One region of the Ancylobacter pratisalsi genome, then DNA from elsewhere that is predicted to be linked to it. Evidence: riboswitches for the same ligand, from Rfam matches in the RefSeq annotation. Region 1 holds a riboswitch; each other region holds the start of a gene.

Region 1 (4,152 bases):
GCGGCGGTGATGTTGCGGGAGAAGGTCCACGTCTATCGCTGGAGCGCGGTGTGCGTCGGCCTGGTTGGCGTCGTGATCATGCTGTCGCCGCATATCGACGGGGGCTATGGCTCCGGCCAGGGCGGCATGGGGGCTCTGATCGCGCTGTTCGGCGCGGCCTGCACCGCCGTGGCGATGATCCAGGTGCGGCGTCTCACCTCGACGGAAACCACGGCCGCCATCGTGTTCTATTTCCAGGCCCTCGCCGCCGTGGCGGGGCTCGCGACGGCGGCCTGGGGCTGGGTGCTGCCGGACGCGGGAGATGCGCTGATGCTGCTCTCGATCGGTATTCTCGGCGGAATCGGGCAGATCCTGCTGACCGAGAGCTACCGCCACGCGCCAGCCTCGGTGGTCGCGCCCTTCACCTATTCGGCGATGCTGTGGTCGCTGCTGCTGGGCTTCATCCTGTTCAGCGAAATCCCGCCCTTGACGGTGCTGGCGGGCGCCGTGATCGTCATCGGCGCCGGGCTGTTCGTCATCTGGCGCGAGCAGAGGCTCGGCATCGAGCGCGCGAAAGCGATCGAGGCGGCGCCGCCGGCCGGACCCGCGGTCTAGCCGGCCGCGCTAGCTGGCGAAGGCCTTGAAGGTGATGATGGTGCGCGTGTCCTGAATTCCGGAGATGCGCTGCACCTTCTCGTTCACGAAGTGGCCGATATCGGTGCCTTCGGCGACATAGAACTTCACCAGGAGATCGAACTCGCCGGCGGTCGAGTAGATCTCGGAAGCGATCTCCGCATCGGCGATGGCGTTGGCCACTTCATAGGAGCGGCCAAGCTGGCATTTGATCTGGACGAAGAACGGGACCATCGCGGCTTCCAGGCACGTTTAAGGGAGCGCAACAGGAACAGAAGCGCGCGGCGCGCGCAAGCCCCGTGCCGGCATCGCGGGAAGGCCATGGCGCGGGCGCGGGTGCGCCTATCTTGCAAGCCGCCGAGGCTTCGCCTATGCCTCCGATAACGATCGCGTTGGGGTGCCGTAGAGGCTGAGAGGCAATCCTGCCAACCCACGAACCTGATCCGGGTCATGCCGGCGGAGGAAACGGGTCGCGCTCACCAGGCGGCGTGCCGCGGCAGTGGGCTGCTTCTCTTCCTCGCTTGTGTTGGGGGGCGTGCCGATGAGTGAAGCACAGGCGCAGAGCGCAATCGCGGTGACCATAGCCGGTTCGGATTCCGGCGGCGGGGCCGGCATTCAGGCGGATATCAAGACGTTTTCGGCACTCGGGGTCTACGGGGCCAGCGTGATCACGGCGCTGACCGCGCAGAACACGCTGGGCGTGACCGGTATTCATGACGTGCCGGCCGACTTCATCACCCAGCAGATGGAAGCGGTCTATTCCGATCTCGATGTCGGCGCGACCAAGATCGGCATGCTGTCGCGTCCGCAGGCCATCCTTGCCGTGGCGGCGGGGCTCGATCGTCACCAGGTGACCAATGTGGTGCTGGACCCGGTGATGGTGGCGGCATCCGGCGACCGGCTGCTGGTGGCTGAGGCGATCGCGACGCTGCGCGCCGAGCTGCTGCCGCGCGCCTCCATCATCACCCCGAACCTTCCCGAAGCGGCGGCATTGCTCGACGAGGCGATGGCGACGAATCTCGAGGAAGTGCATGCCCAGGCGGAACGGCTGCGCGCGCTTGGCGCCAAGGCGGTGCTGATCAAGGGCGGGCACAGCGAAGGGCCGGAAAGCGTCGACGTGTTGCTCGACGACGAGGGCTTCATGGAGTTCCGTGGCCCCCGGATCGTCACCGAGAATACCCATGGTACCGGCTGCACGCTGTCGTCGGCGATCGCGGCCGGGCTTGCCAAGGGCGAGGGGCTGCGCGCGGCGGTGCAGGCTGCCAAGCATTACCTTTCGCGGGCGCTGGCGCGTTCCGATGAGCTGCATATCGGCCACGGCCACGGGCCGGTTCATCACTTCCACGCCTGGTGGAGCTGACCCGGCAGGGCGGTTCGCACGCGGCCTGCCGGGCCGCTCGCGAGGCCGCTCGCCAGCGCGCTGCCGGACTGCTAACGAAGGGCTCCCGCGCCCTTTGAGTCGTCCATCGTGCCCGTTGTCGCGCCGCGCTATTCCATCGCCGTCGTCTATGCTGGGCTGTTCTTCGGCATTGGTGTCTATCTGCCCTTCTTTCCGGTCTGGCTGGCCGGGCGGGATTTCGATGCCAACATGATCGGGTTCGCCCTCGCGGTGCCGATGGCGGTGCGGCTTTTCACCATGCCTCTGGGTGGGTTGCTGGCGGACCGCACCGGGCGGCCGCGCGCGACGCTGATCCTATACGCGCTTGGGACGGCGCTCTGTTTCATCGGTGTCGCGCTGGCGCCGAATGCCGTGATCATGCTTGTCGCGCTCGGGCTCGCCGCCAGCTTCTGGCAGCCCAGCCTGCCGGTGCTCGACGCCTACACGATGGCCCGGCGCGCCGAGGGGCTGGTCGATTACGGCCGGGTGCGGCTGTGGGGGTCGCTGTCGTTCATTCTCGGCAATATCGCCGCCGGCCTCGCGCTGCGGGCGCTCTCGGCCGACACGCTGATCTGGATGATCGTCGGCGGCGGGCTGGTGTCGGCGCTGGCGGCCTACATGCTGCAGGAGAGCACGCTGCCGCCCCGGCCGGCATCGGCGGGCACGCCGGCGATGCCCACCGTCCTGAAGGTCGGCATAGCCGCCGCCGCGCTGGTGCAGGCGTCTCACGCGCTGCTCTACGCGTTCGGGTCGATCCGATGGCGGGAAGAGGGTCTGTCGGATACGGCGATCGGCCTTCTGTGGTCGGTGGGGGTGCTGGCGGAGGTGATCCTGTTCCGCTTCGGCACCCGCGTGACCGCGCGGATCGGACCGGAGCGCCTTTTGCTGTTGGGCGGGTTGGCCGGGCTGGTGCGTTTCGGCGCGATGGCGTTCGATCCGCCGGCCGCGGTGCTCCCGGTGCTGCAACTGCTCCACGCGGCCACTTTCGGCTGCACGTATCTTGGCACCGTCGAACTGGTGGCCCGCTTTGCCCCGCCCGGCCGGGGCGCCGCGATACAGGCTGTCGCCGCCTGGGGCATCGCGATCGCCATGACCGGCGCGACGCTGCTTTCCGGCCCGCTCTGGCAGGCGTTCGGGCCGCTCGCCTTCGTGTTTTCGGCGGCGCTGGCCGGCTGCGGCGCGGGGCTCGCGCTGCTGGCGTGGTCGGGATTGGCGGGTCAGCCCCAGAGCGCGGGCTCGGGAGGGTAGACCAGGCTGCCCTCGTAGCGCAGGGCGGGCGTGCGGTCGCGGGCGAGCAGCAGCGGCCCGTCGAGATCGACAAACCGGGCAAGTGGGGCGAGCAGCAGCGCCGGTGCCATCGCCAGCGAGGTGGCGACCATGCAGCCGACCATGATGTCGAGCCCGGCCGCGCGGGCCTCGCGGGCGAGCGCCAGTGCCTCGGTCAGCCCGCCGGTCTTGTCCAGCTTCACATTGATGGCGTCGTAGCGGCCGATGAGCTGGGGGAGCGTGTCGCGCCCATGCACGCTCTCGTCGGCGCAGACGGGAACCGGGCGCTCGATCTCGCCGAGAAGCGCGTCCGCGCCGGCGGGAAGCGGCTGCTCGACCAGTTCGACGCCGGCATCGGCGCAGGCCGCGAGGTTTTCGGCGAGATCACCGGGCGTCCAGCCCTCATTGGCGTCGACGATGAGCCTTGCCGTGGGCACGGCGGCGCGGATGGCGGACAGACGCGCTGGGTCGCCCGCGCTGCCCAGCTTGAGCTTGAGGAGCGAATGCCCGCAGCTGCGCGCGGCCTCCGCCATCGCTTCAGGGGCGTCGAGGCTGAGGGTGTAGGCGGTCACCACGGGAGCCGGGCCGGGGAGGCCGGCAAGGGCGTGAACCGGTCGGCCGGCATGCTTGGCCTCAAGGTCCCACAGCGCGCAGTCGAGCGCGTTCCGCGCCGCGCCGGGCGGCATCAGGCGCTGAAGCGCGCGCCGGTCGAGGCCGGCCGCGAGCGCGCCACCGACGGCCTCGATGGCGGCCACCACGCCTTCGGTGCTTTCTCCATAGCGGGCATAGGGCACGCATTCGCCGCGCCCCGTGAAATCGCCGTCGCGCAGCTCGGCAAGCACCACCACCGCCTCGGTCTTCGAGCCGCGCGCGATGGTGAAGCGTCCACGGATCGG
Region 2 (4,152 bases), 1.7 Mb from region 1:
CCCGAGCCTGTCGACGTTCCCGAGCTCGTGCTTGGGATGGCGGATCTGATGCGCCGGTCAATCGGGCCGAGCATTCAGATCGAAACCCGCTTTCCTCTTGGCCTGCCGCGCGCGCGGGTCGATTCCAACCAGCTCGAACTGGCCCTGCTCAATCTCGCGGTCAACGCCCGCGATGCCATGCCTGATGGCGGAACCATCACCATCGCTGCGCGCGAGGAGGTGATCGTGGCCGACGGTGAACCGGATTCGGAAGAGCTTCCCCCGAATCACTATTTCTGTCTCAGCGTGACCGATACCGGCACCGGCATGGATGACGACACGCTGAACCGCGCCGCCGAACCGTTCTTCACGACCAAGGGAGTCGGCAAGGGGACGGGCCTTGGCCTTGCCATGGTGCACGGCCTTGCGGCCCAGTCCGGCGGTCGGCTTGTTCTCAGCAGTCGGCCGGGGAAGGGGACGACGGCGTCGATTTACCTGCCCCTCGCTGAAGCTGCGGCGAAAAAGTCTGTGGGTTCAGATGCTTATTCTGCGTCGGCGAAAGTCATGGAGGGAGGGCAGGCCCGCGTTCTCGTGGTGGATGACGATCCGCTTGTCCTTTCCGCCACGTCGGCGATGCTGGAAGACCTCAACTATCGGGTGACCGAGGCGTCCTCCGGCAAGGCGGCGCTGGCTGTTCTCGATACCGGTGCCGATTTCGACGTCGTGCTTACCGATCAGGCCATGCCTGGCATGACCGGGGTCCAGCTGGCGGCGGCGATCCGTGAGCGCCGGCCGAACCTGCCGATCATTCTGGGCACGGGCTACGCCGAACTGCCTCAGGATGCCAATGCGGGCGTGCTGCGCCTTGGAAAACCGTTTGGCCGCGAGGCTTTGCACCGCGCCATAGACACCGCGACGCACCGTCCGCCGGACAATGTCGTGAACCTGCCATCCCGTATCGGATGACGTGGGAATAATGCCCGCGGCACGGTGACAATCGTCGGCTCCACGACTATATCAAGCCTGTCCAGGGGAGCCTCGTCAGGAGGCTGAGAGGCCATCGACGCGCATATGCGCGGCATGGCGACCCTTTGAACCTGATCCAGTTGAAACTGGCGGAGGGAGGCTTGCATGACATCCTCTAACGGAACACATGACGGAGCGGTGACGGACCGGGCCGTCAATTCGCTGCGCGTGAAAGTGGTTGGTGCCGGCGTGGCGGGCCTGACCTGCGCCCATGCTTTGGCGTTGCGCGGGGCACAAGTAACTGTCGTTGAACGCAAATCGGCGTCGGGGCAGGGGTGCTCCTGGTATGCTGGCGGGATGCTGGCACCGTGGTGCGAACGCGAAAGCGCCGAGCCGCTGGTGGCCGAGATGGGCCTTGAATCGCTGGATTACTGGCGGCGCGAAGTCCCGGATGTGCCCACCGAGGGCAGCCTGGTGCTGGCCCAGCCGCGCGACCTGCCAGACCTCAGGCGGTTTTCGCGCCGTACCACGAACTATGAATGGATCGACGGCCAGCGCCTTGCCGCGCTGGAGCCGGATCTTGAAGGGCGTTTCGACCAGGGGCTTTTCTTCCCCACCGAAGCGCATCTGGAGCCGCGCAAGGCGCTCGCCGCGCTGACCCGCAAGCTCACCGGCCAGTTCGGCATCGACATGCGCTACGAGGCCGATGGGTACGATGAGGCGGACGATCAGGCCGATCAGAGCGATGTGGTCATCGACTGTCGTGGCCTCGCCGCCCGCGACCAGCTGGCCGACCTTCGCGGTGTGAAGGGCGAGATGCTGGTGCTCTATTCCACCGAGATCGCCCTGAAGCGGCCGGTGCGCATGCTCCATCCGCGGATACCGGTCTACATCGTGCCGCGCGGCGACGGGCACTTCATGATCGGGGCCACCTCGATCGAGAATGACGAGCGCGGGCGGGTGACGGGGCGCTCGATGCTGGAACTGCTGTCGGCGGTCTACGCCCTGCACCCGGCTTTCGGCGAGGCCGAGATCGTCGAGATCGGCGCCGATGTCCGGCCCGCCTTTCCGGACAATCTTCCGCGCATCCGCCGTCGCGGCAAGACCATCTACGTCAACGGTTTCTACCGCCACGGCTACCTGCTGGCGCCGGCGCTGGCGCGGCGGGTGGCGGAACTGGCGTTCGACGGGACGCATTTCCCGGAGGTCATGGATGAAGATCATCGTGAATGGTGAGCCGGCCGACACCGGGGCTGGCACGCTCGCCGAACTGCTCGGCGAACTTGGCCTGGCAGAGGCCATCATTGCTACGGCGCTGAACGGCGCTGTCGTGCGCGCGGTCAAGCGGTCGGGGACGCCGATCGCCGATGGTGACCGCGTGGAAATACTCGCTCCGATGCAGGGAGGCTGAGATGGACGCCTTGACACCCAACACCGCCGGTCTCGAAACCGCCGGCCTTGCCGATGCCGTGGACTTCTACGGCACGCGGGTGGCCTCGCGGCTGCTGCTGGGCACGGCGCAATATCCCTCGCCCGCCATTCTCGCCGACGCGATCCGCGCCAGTGGCGCCGAGATCGTCACCGTCTCGCTGCGCCGCGAGTCCGGGGCGGCCAAGGCGGGGCAGAGCTTCTGGAAGATCATCCGTGATCTCGGCGTGAAGGTGCTGCCCAACACGGCGGGCTGCAAGACGGTGAAGGAAGCCGTGACCACCGCCGAAATGGCGCGCGACCTGTTCGACACGCCCTGGGTCAAGCTGGAGGTGATCGGCGAGGACGACACGCTCCAGCCCGACGTCTTCGGGCTGGTGGAGGCGGCACGCATTCTCGCGCGCGACGGGTTCCAGGTGTTTCCCTACACGACCGAGGACCTGGTGGTGGCGGAGAAGCTGATCTCGGCCGGCTGCGAGGTGCTGATGCCCTGGGGCGCGCCGATCGGATCGGGCCGGGGGCTCAACAACCCTTACGGCCTGCGTTCGCTGCGGGCGCATTTCCCCGGCGTTCCGCTGGTCGTCGATGCGGGCATCGGCCTGCCTTCGCACGCGGCGGCGGCGATGGAGATGGGCTACGATGCCGTGTTGCTCAACACGGCGGTGGCCAAGGCGGGCGACCCGGTGCGCATGGCGCGCGCCTTCGCCCGTGCGATAGAGGCCGGCCGCGAGGCCGTGATCGCCGACCCTATCGACGCCCGCGACATGGCCGCACCCTCGACCCCGGTCATGGGCCGGGCCGTTCTCGGCGATTGACCCTTCAGGCAGGTGCGACATGAAGCTCGACCCGTTCTATCTCATTGTCGACCGCACCTCATGGTTGCCGCGACTGTTGCCGCAGGGCGTGAAGCTGGTGCAGCTGCGCGCCAAGGATATGGACGAGCCGCAGCTTCGCCGCGAGATCGCGGCAGCGCGGGATGTCTGTGAGCGCTATGGCGCCCAACTGGTGGTGAACGACCATTGGCGCCTCGCCATCGACGAGCGGTGCGACTTCGTCCATCTGGGGCAGGAAGACCTTGCCGAGGCTGACGTGCCGGCCATTCGCCGCGCCGGCATCCGGCTCGGCATCAGCACTCATGACGAGGCGGAACTGGAAATCGCGTTGGGCGCGCAGCCGGACTATGTCGCGCTGGGTCCGGTCTACCCGACCATCCTCAAGAAAATGCGCTGGGAGCCGCAGGGCCTGGAGCGTGTCACCCGGTGGAAGCAGCGCATCGGCGACCTGCCTCTGGTCGGCATTGGTGGGCTCACCATCGAGCGCGCCGCAGGCGTGCGCCAGGCCGGGGCCGACAGCCTTGCCGTGGTGACCGACATTCTTCTCAACGACAATCCCGAAATGCGCGCGCGCGACTGGGTGGTCGCCACTCGCGAGATGGCGTAAGCGCCACGCCGGCTCGACGAGCCGGCGTGAGGCGATGCCGTGCGGCCATGCCTTTCCGCGTCCGGGCAGGGGGGCGCGCGGCCTTCAACACCGGCCACGACATCGCGGCATCATTTCCGGGCTCCAGCTGTTGGGACGTGAAGCGGATCGCGCTGGCGCCGCCTCCGCTTCACGTTCCGTTCGCGCGCGGCCGGCGGGCCGGGCTAGGCCCGCGCCCGCTCTCGCAGCCCTGTCAGCATGACGGCCAGTTCCGGCGGCGGAGCACGCTCGACGCGGGAATACTCGCGTCCGTCCGGCGTGCGGCGAAACAGGCCGAACTCCACCAGCTCGCGGCGCAGC
Region 3 (4,152 bases), 450 kb from region 1:
CGTGGTCGCCAATGCCAGGATCGGCGCGAAGATGCCGCCGGTGACGCCGGTGGAATAGCTCGCCATGGTCATGGTGAAGCGCAGCACGACGATGAGCGCGAGAATACCGAGCGGGCGGCCTTCCTTGGCCAGTGTGACGGCGAGGATCTCGCCACCCTTGGTGGCCTCGGGCAGCGCGAACACCAGCACGCCGACGATCAGGCCGACGACGGCCGGGAAAATGTAGAACGACCAGCGCAGCCCAATGCGGCGGACGGTGTTGAGCGACCAGACAAGCGTCCGGTTGAACCCGACACCGACAGCGCCGAGCAGCAGGCCCAGCACGATGAACACCGGATACATGCCCATCGGCACTTCCGGCACCACCAACAGCATGAATGGCACGCTGCCGGTGATGGACGTGGTGACAATGGCGCTGGAAACGGAGGCCAGCACGACCGCGATATAGGTGCGGGCGCTATAGGGGAACTGGCGGCGGGTTTCCTCGATGACGAAGAGGACCGCGGCGAGAGGAGCGTTGAAGGCGGCGGCAAGGCCGGCCGCGCCGCCGGCCGCGAGCAGGGCGCGCATGTCGCGTGCGGTCCAGCCCATCAGGTCGGAGACGGCTTTGGCGATCGAGGCGCCGATATGGATGGTGGGGCCCTCGCGGCCGAGCACCATGCCCGAGCTCAGCGCCAGCAGGCCGCCGACGAACTTCACGGGAAGCACGCGGCGCCAATGCACCTCGCGCAGACCTTCCATCGCGCCCTCGATCTCGGGCACGCCCGAGCCGGCGGCCTCCGGCGCGAAGCGCCGCACCAGCCAGAGCGAGACCAGGGTCATGGCAGCGGCCACCAGCGCGGCGGCAACATAAAGCGCCGGGCCGTCCAGCCCCATCCCCGTGTCGAGAAAGGTTGGCCAGCCCTGGGCGAGCATGTCGACACCGAAGTGGAAGGCGGAGCCGACGAGCCCGACGGTTGCCCCTATGACGATGGCCGCGGCGAAGTACGCCACGTTGCCCGACAGAATGGCCATTCCCGTTCTCGACCTCCGGACCGTTCAATTCGCGGGCATCGGTATCACCGTCGACCGTGTACCGGAAGCATGGAGCGGGCCAATTTATACGCCGCGAAACGTTTCATCGTTTCGCGGCGCACCTTTTCCGGTACCGATCAGAGCCGCCAAGATCGTCCGATCACGGCAGCGCCGGCGCATAGGTGGCGACCGGCTCGACCTTGTCGATCAGCCCGTGGTCCTTCATGAACTGCGCGAATCGCGCATACCGCCCGGTGTCCAGCGCGGCAGGGGCATGGGAAAAGTGGCGCAGCGTGTCCTTCCACGCGGTGCGATTGAGCTCGTCGTCGAGCTTCGGGTTCGCCTTGACGAAGACGGCCCAGGCCTCATCCGGATGGTTGAGCACGTAGATCGTCGCGTCCTCCACAGCCGCGAGGAAGCGCTTCAGGCGCGGGTCGGCCAGCTTGTCCTTGTGCGCGACGTAGATCAGCTCGTCGAAGATGGGCACGCCATGCTCTTCCGGGAAAAAGGCGACGCCTTCCTTGCCTTCCAGCTTGATCTGGGTGAGTTCGAAATTGCGGTAGGCGCCGATCACGGCGTCGACCTTGCCCGCCACCAGCGCCGGCGAGAGCGCGAAGTTGACGTTGATCATGGTGACGTCGCTCGGCTTGAGGCCGGCATCGGTGAGCATGGTGCCGAGCAGAGCGTCTTCCAGTCCGGCCACGGAGTAGCCGACCGTCTTGCCCTTGAGGTCGGCGATCGACTTGATCGGCCCGTCCTTCAGCGCCACCAGTGCCGTCAGGGGTGTCGAGACCAGTGTGCCGATACGCGCGAGCGGCAGGCCCTCATTCACCGAGAGATAGATGCTGGGCTGGTAGCTGACCGCGATATCGGCCTGCCCGGCGGCAACAAGGCGCGGCGGGGCCGAAGGGTCGGCGGGAGCCACCAGATCCACATCGAGGTCGTGGGCCTCGAAGAACCCCTTCTCCTTGGCGATGACAAGCGGGGCGTGGTCGGGATTGACGTACCAGTCCAGCAGCACGGTGAGCTTGTCGGCCGCGGCGGCCGGCGTCAGCGACAGCGCGAGGCCGAAAGTGGCGGCGGCGATGAATTTGAAGGTTTTGGTCTTGAACATGGATCTCCTCGCAGTTGGAGATCCGGCACATGAGCTTTCGGGGGAATTCCGGCGCGGGACCCCGCAGGACCCACCGACGTTCCGTCCCTTCGCCGGCATGACCCGGATCAGGTTCAAAGGGTCTGGCATGTGCCATCTCAGCCCCTGAGACCCTTGCGGGCCGGCGGGACACCCCTCGGACGCGGCAACGCTAGCAGAGCTGGCATGCCGGGGCAAATGTATGGGAAACGCGGAGTTGCGGGCGGTTCACGCGCCGCGCCAACCATCCAGATAGGCGACACGCTCCACTCCGGCGAAGCGGGCAAGGCGCCCGAGTTCGGCGTCGAGGGCCGCGAGGCGGCCGGTGGAGGCGCGCACGCCGGGCTCCAGCCAGAGCCGGCGCACATCGAGCACGCCGGCCTTCCGGTCGGCTTTCATGTCAATCCGTCCGACCATGCGGTCGCCCTCGAGAATGGGGAAGACGTAATAGCCGTAGACCCGCTTCGGGGCGGGCACGAAGACCTCGATCCGGTAGGTGAATCCGAACAGGCGCTCCGCCCGGTTGCGGTCGCGCAGCAGCGGGTCGAACGGGCTGAGCACCCTGAGGCGTGCCGGCGGCGGGGGCAGGGCGGCGAAGGCCTCGGCGCATCCCCTGAAGGCGTGGGAAGCACGGGTGCGGCTGCCATCGGCCAGCGCGATGGAGACCGGCTCCAGCCGGGAGGCGTTGGCCGCCACCCAGCGCCGTGCCTCGTCGGGCGAAACCAGGTCCCAGAATGCGGCGATCTCGCCATGAGTGGCGAAGCCGAGCCGTTCCAGTGCGGAACTGCACGCCCAGTCGACGAAGGCGTCCACGCTGACCTCACCCTCGAAGTGGCGAGCGGGTATCACGCGCTCGGTGAGGTCGTAGACCTTCTGGAAACCCTCGCGCCCGGCGATGGCGAAGGTGCCGGTGCGCCAGTGATATTCGAGCGCGGTCTTTTCCGGGTGCCAGTTCCACCATCCGCCGGGCGGGCGCTTCTCCGCCTCGAAGTCGCGGGCCATCAGGGGGCCTTCGCGCTTCACCCGCTCCATCACATGGTCGACATAGGTCTCGAAGCCGTTCTCGTGCCAACTGCGCCAGCGTTCCGCGAGGCTGTCGCGGGCCCGCGCGAAGCGGTGCTTCCAGTAGATGAAGAAGGCGCTGGGAATGATGGAGGCGTCATGGGTCCAGTGCTCGAACAGCTCGCCATCCTTCTCCAGAAGGGCGGCCAGATGCTCGTGCCGGTAGCTCGGATTGCGCGCGAACAGAATGTGATGATGGGCGCGCTCGACGGTGGCTATGCTGTCGACCTGCACGAAACCGATCTCGTGGATCAGCGCGAGCAGCTCTGCCTTGCCAAGCTTGCCGCGCGGCCGGCTGAGCCCCTGTCGGGCGATGAAGATGCGCCGCGCATCTGCGTTGGAAAGCTGGAGCATCGTACTAGTCCGGCGTTGTTTCCGGCGCCCACGGCACCATGCGGGTAAGGGCGCGGTCGACCAGTGCGAACAGTGTCAAGGCGATGGCGAGCAGGACGGCGAGGGCGGCGAAGACCATGTCGGTCTGCATGCGGGCGTTGGAATAGATCATCAGATAGCCCAGCCCCGCGGAGGCGCCCACCCATTCTCCCACCACGGCCCCGATGGGCGCGACCGCTGTCGCCACGCGCAGTCCCGAGGCGAGCGCGGGGAGCGCGGCGGGCACGCGGATGAGGCGCAGCGTGGTGAAAGTGCCGGCTGCGCTCAGGCGGGCGAGGTCCACCAGCCCCTGCTCGGTACGTGCAAGGCCATCATGAAAGGCGGAAGCGACGGGGAAGAAGATGATGAGGCTCGCCATCACGATCTTCGAGGACAGGCCGAAGCCGAACCAGATGACCAGCAGCGGGGCAATGGCGAAGACCGGCAGCGCCTGTGCCACCAGCAGAACCGGCCGCATCGCGCGCCGTGCCATCGGCGAGGAGGCCATGGCAAGCGCGCAGGCGACGCCCAGCACCGAGCCGCAGACCAGCCCGAGGAGCATCTCGCCCAGC
Region 4 (4,152 bases), 570 kb from region 1:
ACCGCACCGAAGACGTCATCCGTCGCATGACAGAAATCACGCTCGCGGAGCCGGGCGTAGCCAGCGCCGTCGCCTTTCCGGGCCTGTCGATCGCCGGATTCTCCAATTCCTCGAACGCCGGCATCGTGTTCTCGGTGCTGAAACCCTTCGAGGAGCGCACCACGCCGGAACTTTCGGCTGGCGCCATCGCGATGTCGCTGAACCAGAAGTATGGGGCGATCAAGGACGCCTTCATCGCCATGTTCCCGCCCCCGCCGGTACAGGGCCTCGGCGTCGTCGGTGGCTTCAAGCTGCAGCTGGAGGATCGCGCGGGCCGTGGCTATGAGGCGCTGGCGGACGTCACCAACGCTTTCATGGCCAAGGCGATGCAGGCGCCCGAGCTGGTGGGTCAGTTCTCGACCTTCCAGATCAACGTCCCGCAGCTCTTCGCCAATGTCGACCGCACCAAGGCCCGCCAGCTCGGCGTGCCCATCAGCTCCGTGTTCGAGACGCTTCAGGTCTATCTCGGCTCGCTTTATGTGAACGATTTCAATAAATTCGGCCGCACCTACTCCGTGCGTGTGCAGGCGGACGCACCGTATCGTTCCAAGTCGGAGGATATCGGTCAGCTGAAGGTGCGCTCCGACAGTGGCGAGATGATTCCGCTCTCGGCGCTGCTGAAGGTGGAAACGACCGCCGGGCCGGAGCGGGCGATGCGCTATAACGGCTTCCTGACCGCAGACATCAACGCCTCGCCGGCGCCCGGCTACTCGTCGGGACAGGCGCAGGATGCGGCCAAGCGCATTGCGGCCGAAGTCCTTCCACCCGGCTTCGACTTCGAGTGGACGGATCTGACCTATCAGGAGATCCTGGCCGGCAGTTCGGCGACGCTCGTGTTCCCGCTCGCGCTGCTGCTCGTCTTTCTGGTGCTGGCCGCGCAGTATGAGAGCCTCACGCTGCCCATCGCGATCATCATGATCGTTCCGATGGGTCTGCTGGCGGCGCTGTTTGGTGTGTGGCTGGGCGGAGGTGACAACAACATCTTCACCCAGATCGGCCTGGTGGTGCTGGTTGGATTGTCGGCGAAGAACGCGATCCTGATCGTGGAATTCGCGCGTGAGCTCGAATTCGCCGGCCGCAATCCCGTTGAGGCGGCTGTCGAGGCAAGCCGGTTGCGGCTGCGGCCGATCCTGATGACGTCCTTCGCCTTCATCATGGGCGTGCTGCCTCTGGTGCTGTCCACCGGTGCAGGCGCCGAGATGCGCCACGCCATGGGTATCGCCGTCTTTGCGGGTATGCTCGGCGTGACCTTCTTCGGCCTGTTCCTGACGCCGGTGTTCTATGTGCTGCTGCGCCGGCTCACAGGCAACCGGCCGCTGCGCCAACATGGCGAGGTGCCCGCCCTCGCCCATCCGGCGGAATAGTCCGCAACACCAGACACGGCGCGGTCCTGGATGACCGCGCCGTGTCCGCCTGCCGCAATCGTCAGTCGCCGGCGGGAACGTAAATGGCGCCGCCCGAGGCGACGAATTCACGCGATTTCTCGGCCATTCCCTGCAAGGCCGCGGCATCGCGCCGAAGCTCGCGGGTGATCTGCATCGAGCAGAATTTGGGTCCGCACATCGAGCAGAAATGCGCGACCTTGTGAGCGTCCTTTGGCAGGGTGGCGTCGTGGTAGGCGCGGGCCGTGTCGGGATCCAGCGACAGATTGAACTGGTCTTCCCAGCGGAAATCGAACCGCGCCCGGCTCAGCGCGTCGTCGCGAAGGCGGGCAGCAGGGTGCCCCTTGGCCAGATCCGCCGCATGGGCGGCGATGCGATAGGTGATCACGCCCGTCTTGACGTCCTCACGATCGGGCAGACCCAGATGCTCCTTCGGCGTCACATAGCAGAGCATCGCCGTACCGAACCAGCCGATCATCGCCGCGCCGATGCCGGAGGTGATGTGGTCGTAACCCGGCGCGATATCCGTCGTGAGCGGACCGAGCGTATAGAACGGCGCTTCCCCGCATTCGCGCAGCTGCTTATCCATGTTGGCCTTGATCTTGTGCATGGGAACATGCCCCGGGCCTTCGATCATCACCTGGCAGCCCTTGTCCCAGGCCACCTTGGTCAGTTCGCCCAGCGTTTCCAGTTCGGCGAACTGCGCCACGTCATTGGCGTCGGCGATCGAACCCGGCCTCAGCCCGTCACCGAGCGAGAACGAGACATCGTAGCGGCGCATGATGTCGCAGATCTCGTCGAAGCGTTCGTACAAAAAGCTCTCACGATGCCCGGCGAGGCACCAGCGCGCCATGATCGAACCGCCGCGCGAGACGATGCCCGTCACACGATCGGCCGTGAGCGGCACATAGGCGAGCCGCACGCCGGCATGGATGGTGAAGTAGTCGACCCCCTGCTCGGCCTGCTCGATCAGCGTGTCCTTGAAGACCTCCCAATCGAGCTTCAGCGGATCGCCGCCGACCTTCTCCAACGCCTGATAGATCGGCACCGTGCCGATGGGCACCGGCGCGTTCCGCAGGATCCAGGACCGGATGTTGTGGATGTTGCGGCCGGTCGAAAGGTCCATGACGGTATCGGCGCCCCAGCGGATCGCCCAGACCAGCTTCTCCACCTCCTCCGCCACGCCGGAGCTGACGGCGGAATTGCCGATATTCGCGTTGACCTTGACCAGGAAATTCCGGCCGATCGCCATCGGCTCAAGCTCAAGATGGTTGATGTTCGCCGGAATGATGGCCCGACCGCACGCGATCTCGTCGCGAACGAATTCCGGGGTCACGAAGGCGGGGATCGCCGCGCCAAAGCTCTCCCCGTCGCCCAGCCGGTCCGCCGCATCGGCGACGGCTTCCTCGCGAGCGAGATTCTCCCGGTGCGCGACATAGACCATCTCCTCGGTGATGATCCCCGCACGGGCGAATTCCAGCTGCGTCACCCGTTGCCCAGGTGCGCCCGCGCGCAGCGTGCGCCGCGCCGGACAGGGCTCGACCAGCCGCTCGCCGGTCGCATGGCCATTGTCTTCCGGGCGGGTCGGACGGCCGGCAATGGCTGAATAGCTGCGCTTCCGGATCCATGCCTCGCGCGGCGTGTCGAGCCCGAGGCGCAGGTCGATCACCGGATCAGCCTCGCCATAAGGGCCGGACGTGTCGTAGACGCGAACCGGCGGCTCGGCCGGATCGCTCAGCGCGATCTCGCGAAAGGGAACCCGCAGTTCGGAATGCGAGCGGGGCGACGCATAGACTTTGCGCGAGCCTCCGATCGGCCCGGTGGACACCCCTGAGGGGCTCTTGATGAGTGATGTAGTCGACATTGGACCTCCGTTGCGTGGAGATCCGGGCGCGATGAGGCTAAGAATGGCGGCCGCGTTCTGCCGCGTTCATCCCGTCCCTTCGCCGGCATTACCCGGATCAGGTTCAAAGGGTCTGGCCTTCGCCATCTCAGCCCTGATCGGGCACCCCTCGGACGTCGGTGAGCAAAGGCGACTCGGTCGGTCCTGTCAACCGCACCTGGCCGTTCGCGGATGGCATGCATCGGAATGGGAAGAAATCGTGGGCTGGCCCGCCTCGAACGACGAGCTTTCAGCGCACGCGAAACGACGGGCCGGAAAACAAAAAAGGCCGGGGTTCCCCGGCCTTTCCGATCCCCTCAACGACCAACGCCAGTACATCCGTGGTCGTCATCGTCAGGTGATGCGAGTGCTCTTTTAGGGGCGTCACATGACAACGGCGCGACGGGCCGGTCCGGCCAAAAGGGAGTTGCGCGGACCCGAGAGCGGATCTTCCTCGATAGATGAGCAAAGTCCGTCGATCACGGAGACAGATTTTATCCAAAGGAAGTTCAGGATCCCGGGCCATAAGGCAACAGGTTGGCGCGACCACCGCCAAAGGTGCCGGCGCGCCAAAGGGCTCCTGTGGATCTCACGTGAGACCTGAGACGGCGCAAATCCGCCTCATGTTCCCGTCTCGTTCTACCTGTCGAAACGCGGAAAATAGGCGTTTTTATATTATTGATCAAGGGGTTACGCGTGGTGAGCCCGTTGGGATTCGAACCCAAGACCCCATGATTAAAAGTCACGTGCTCTACCAGCTGAGCTACGGGCTCTCCCACGCACTCGGGGCTTAAGGGTTTCGCCGGCCAATGGCAAGCCGCGCGCGAGGTTGTCCCGCCGCGTGTTGCC

What was found. Region 1 has a riboswitch for thiamine pyrophosphate ahead of thiD (bifunctional hydroxymethylpyrimidine kinase/phosphomethylpyrimidine kinase). Riboswitches for the same ligand answer to the same signal wherever they lie in the genome.
Region 2: linked by a shared signal. The riboswitch ahead of thiO (glycine oxidase ThiO) and the one ahead of thiD (bifunctional hydroxymethylpyrimidine kinase/phosphomethylpyrimidine kinase) in region 1 are both predicted to bind thiamine pyrophosphate.
Region 3: linked by a shared signal. The riboswitch ahead of G3A50_RS16015 (ABC transporter substrate-binding protein) and the one ahead of thiD (bifunctional hydroxymethylpyrimidine kinase/phosphomethylpyrimidine kinase) in region 1 are both predicted to bind thiamine pyrophosphate.
Region 4: linked by a shared signal. The riboswitch ahead of thiC (phosphomethylpyrimidine synthase ThiC) and the one ahead of thiD (bifunctional hydroxymethylpyrimidine kinase/phosphomethylpyrimidine kinase) in region 1 are both predicted to bind thiamine pyrophosphate.

What each region holds. Positions count from the first base shown of each region.
Region 1 covers NZ_CP048630.1:3,866,623-3,870,774, forward strand. Annotated here, with positions in the region: gene G3A50_RS18105 (DMT family transporter) at 1-594, shown strand, start outside; gene G3A50_RS18110 (Lrp/AsnC ligand binding domain-containing protein) at 604-846, opposite strand; TPP riboswitch at 996-1,094, shown strand; gene thiD (bifunctional hydroxymethylpyrimidine kinase/phosphomethylpyrimidine kinase) at 1,154-1,972, shown strand; gene G3A50_RS18120 (MFS transporter) at 2,081-3,238, shown strand; gene dgcA (N-acetyl-D-Glu racemase DgcA) at 3,208-4,152, opposite strand, start outside.
Region 2 covers NZ_CP048630.1:902,216-906,367, reverse strand. Annotated here, with positions in the region: gene G3A50_RS04490 (MHYT domain-containing protein) at 1-945, shown strand, start outside; TPP riboswitch at 999-1,120, shown strand; gene thiO (glycine oxidase ThiO) at 1,168-2,181, shown strand; gene thiS (sulfur carrier protein ThiS) at 2,159-2,356, shown strand; gene G3A50_RS04475 (thiazole synthase) at 2,358-3,188, shown strand; gene G3A50_RS04470 (thiamine phosphate synthase) at 3,208-3,813, shown strand; gene G3A50_RS04465 (DUF2087 domain-containing protein) at 4,017-4,152, opposite strand, start outside.
Region 3 covers NZ_CP048630.1:3,413,640-3,417,791, forward strand. Annotated here, with positions in the region: gene clcA (H(+)/Cl(-) exchange transporter ClcA) at 1-1,014, opposite strand, end outside; gene G3A50_RS16015 (ABC transporter substrate-binding protein) at 1,175-2,128, opposite strand; TPP riboswitch at 2,196-2,314, opposite strand; gene G3A50_RS16020 (winged helix-turn-helix domain-containing protein) at 2,375-3,562, opposite strand; gene G3A50_RS16025 (ABC transporter permease) at 3,567-4,152, opposite strand, start outside.
Region 4 covers NZ_CP048630.1:4,436,746-4,440,897, forward strand. Annotated here, with positions in the region: gene G3A50_RS20670 (efflux RND transporter permease subunit) at 1-1,403, shown strand, start outside; gene thiC (phosphomethylpyrimidine synthase ThiC) at 1,465-3,285, opposite strand; TPP riboswitch at 3,343-3,444, opposite strand; tRNA gene G3A50_RS20680 (tRNA-Lys) at 4,001-4,076, opposite strand.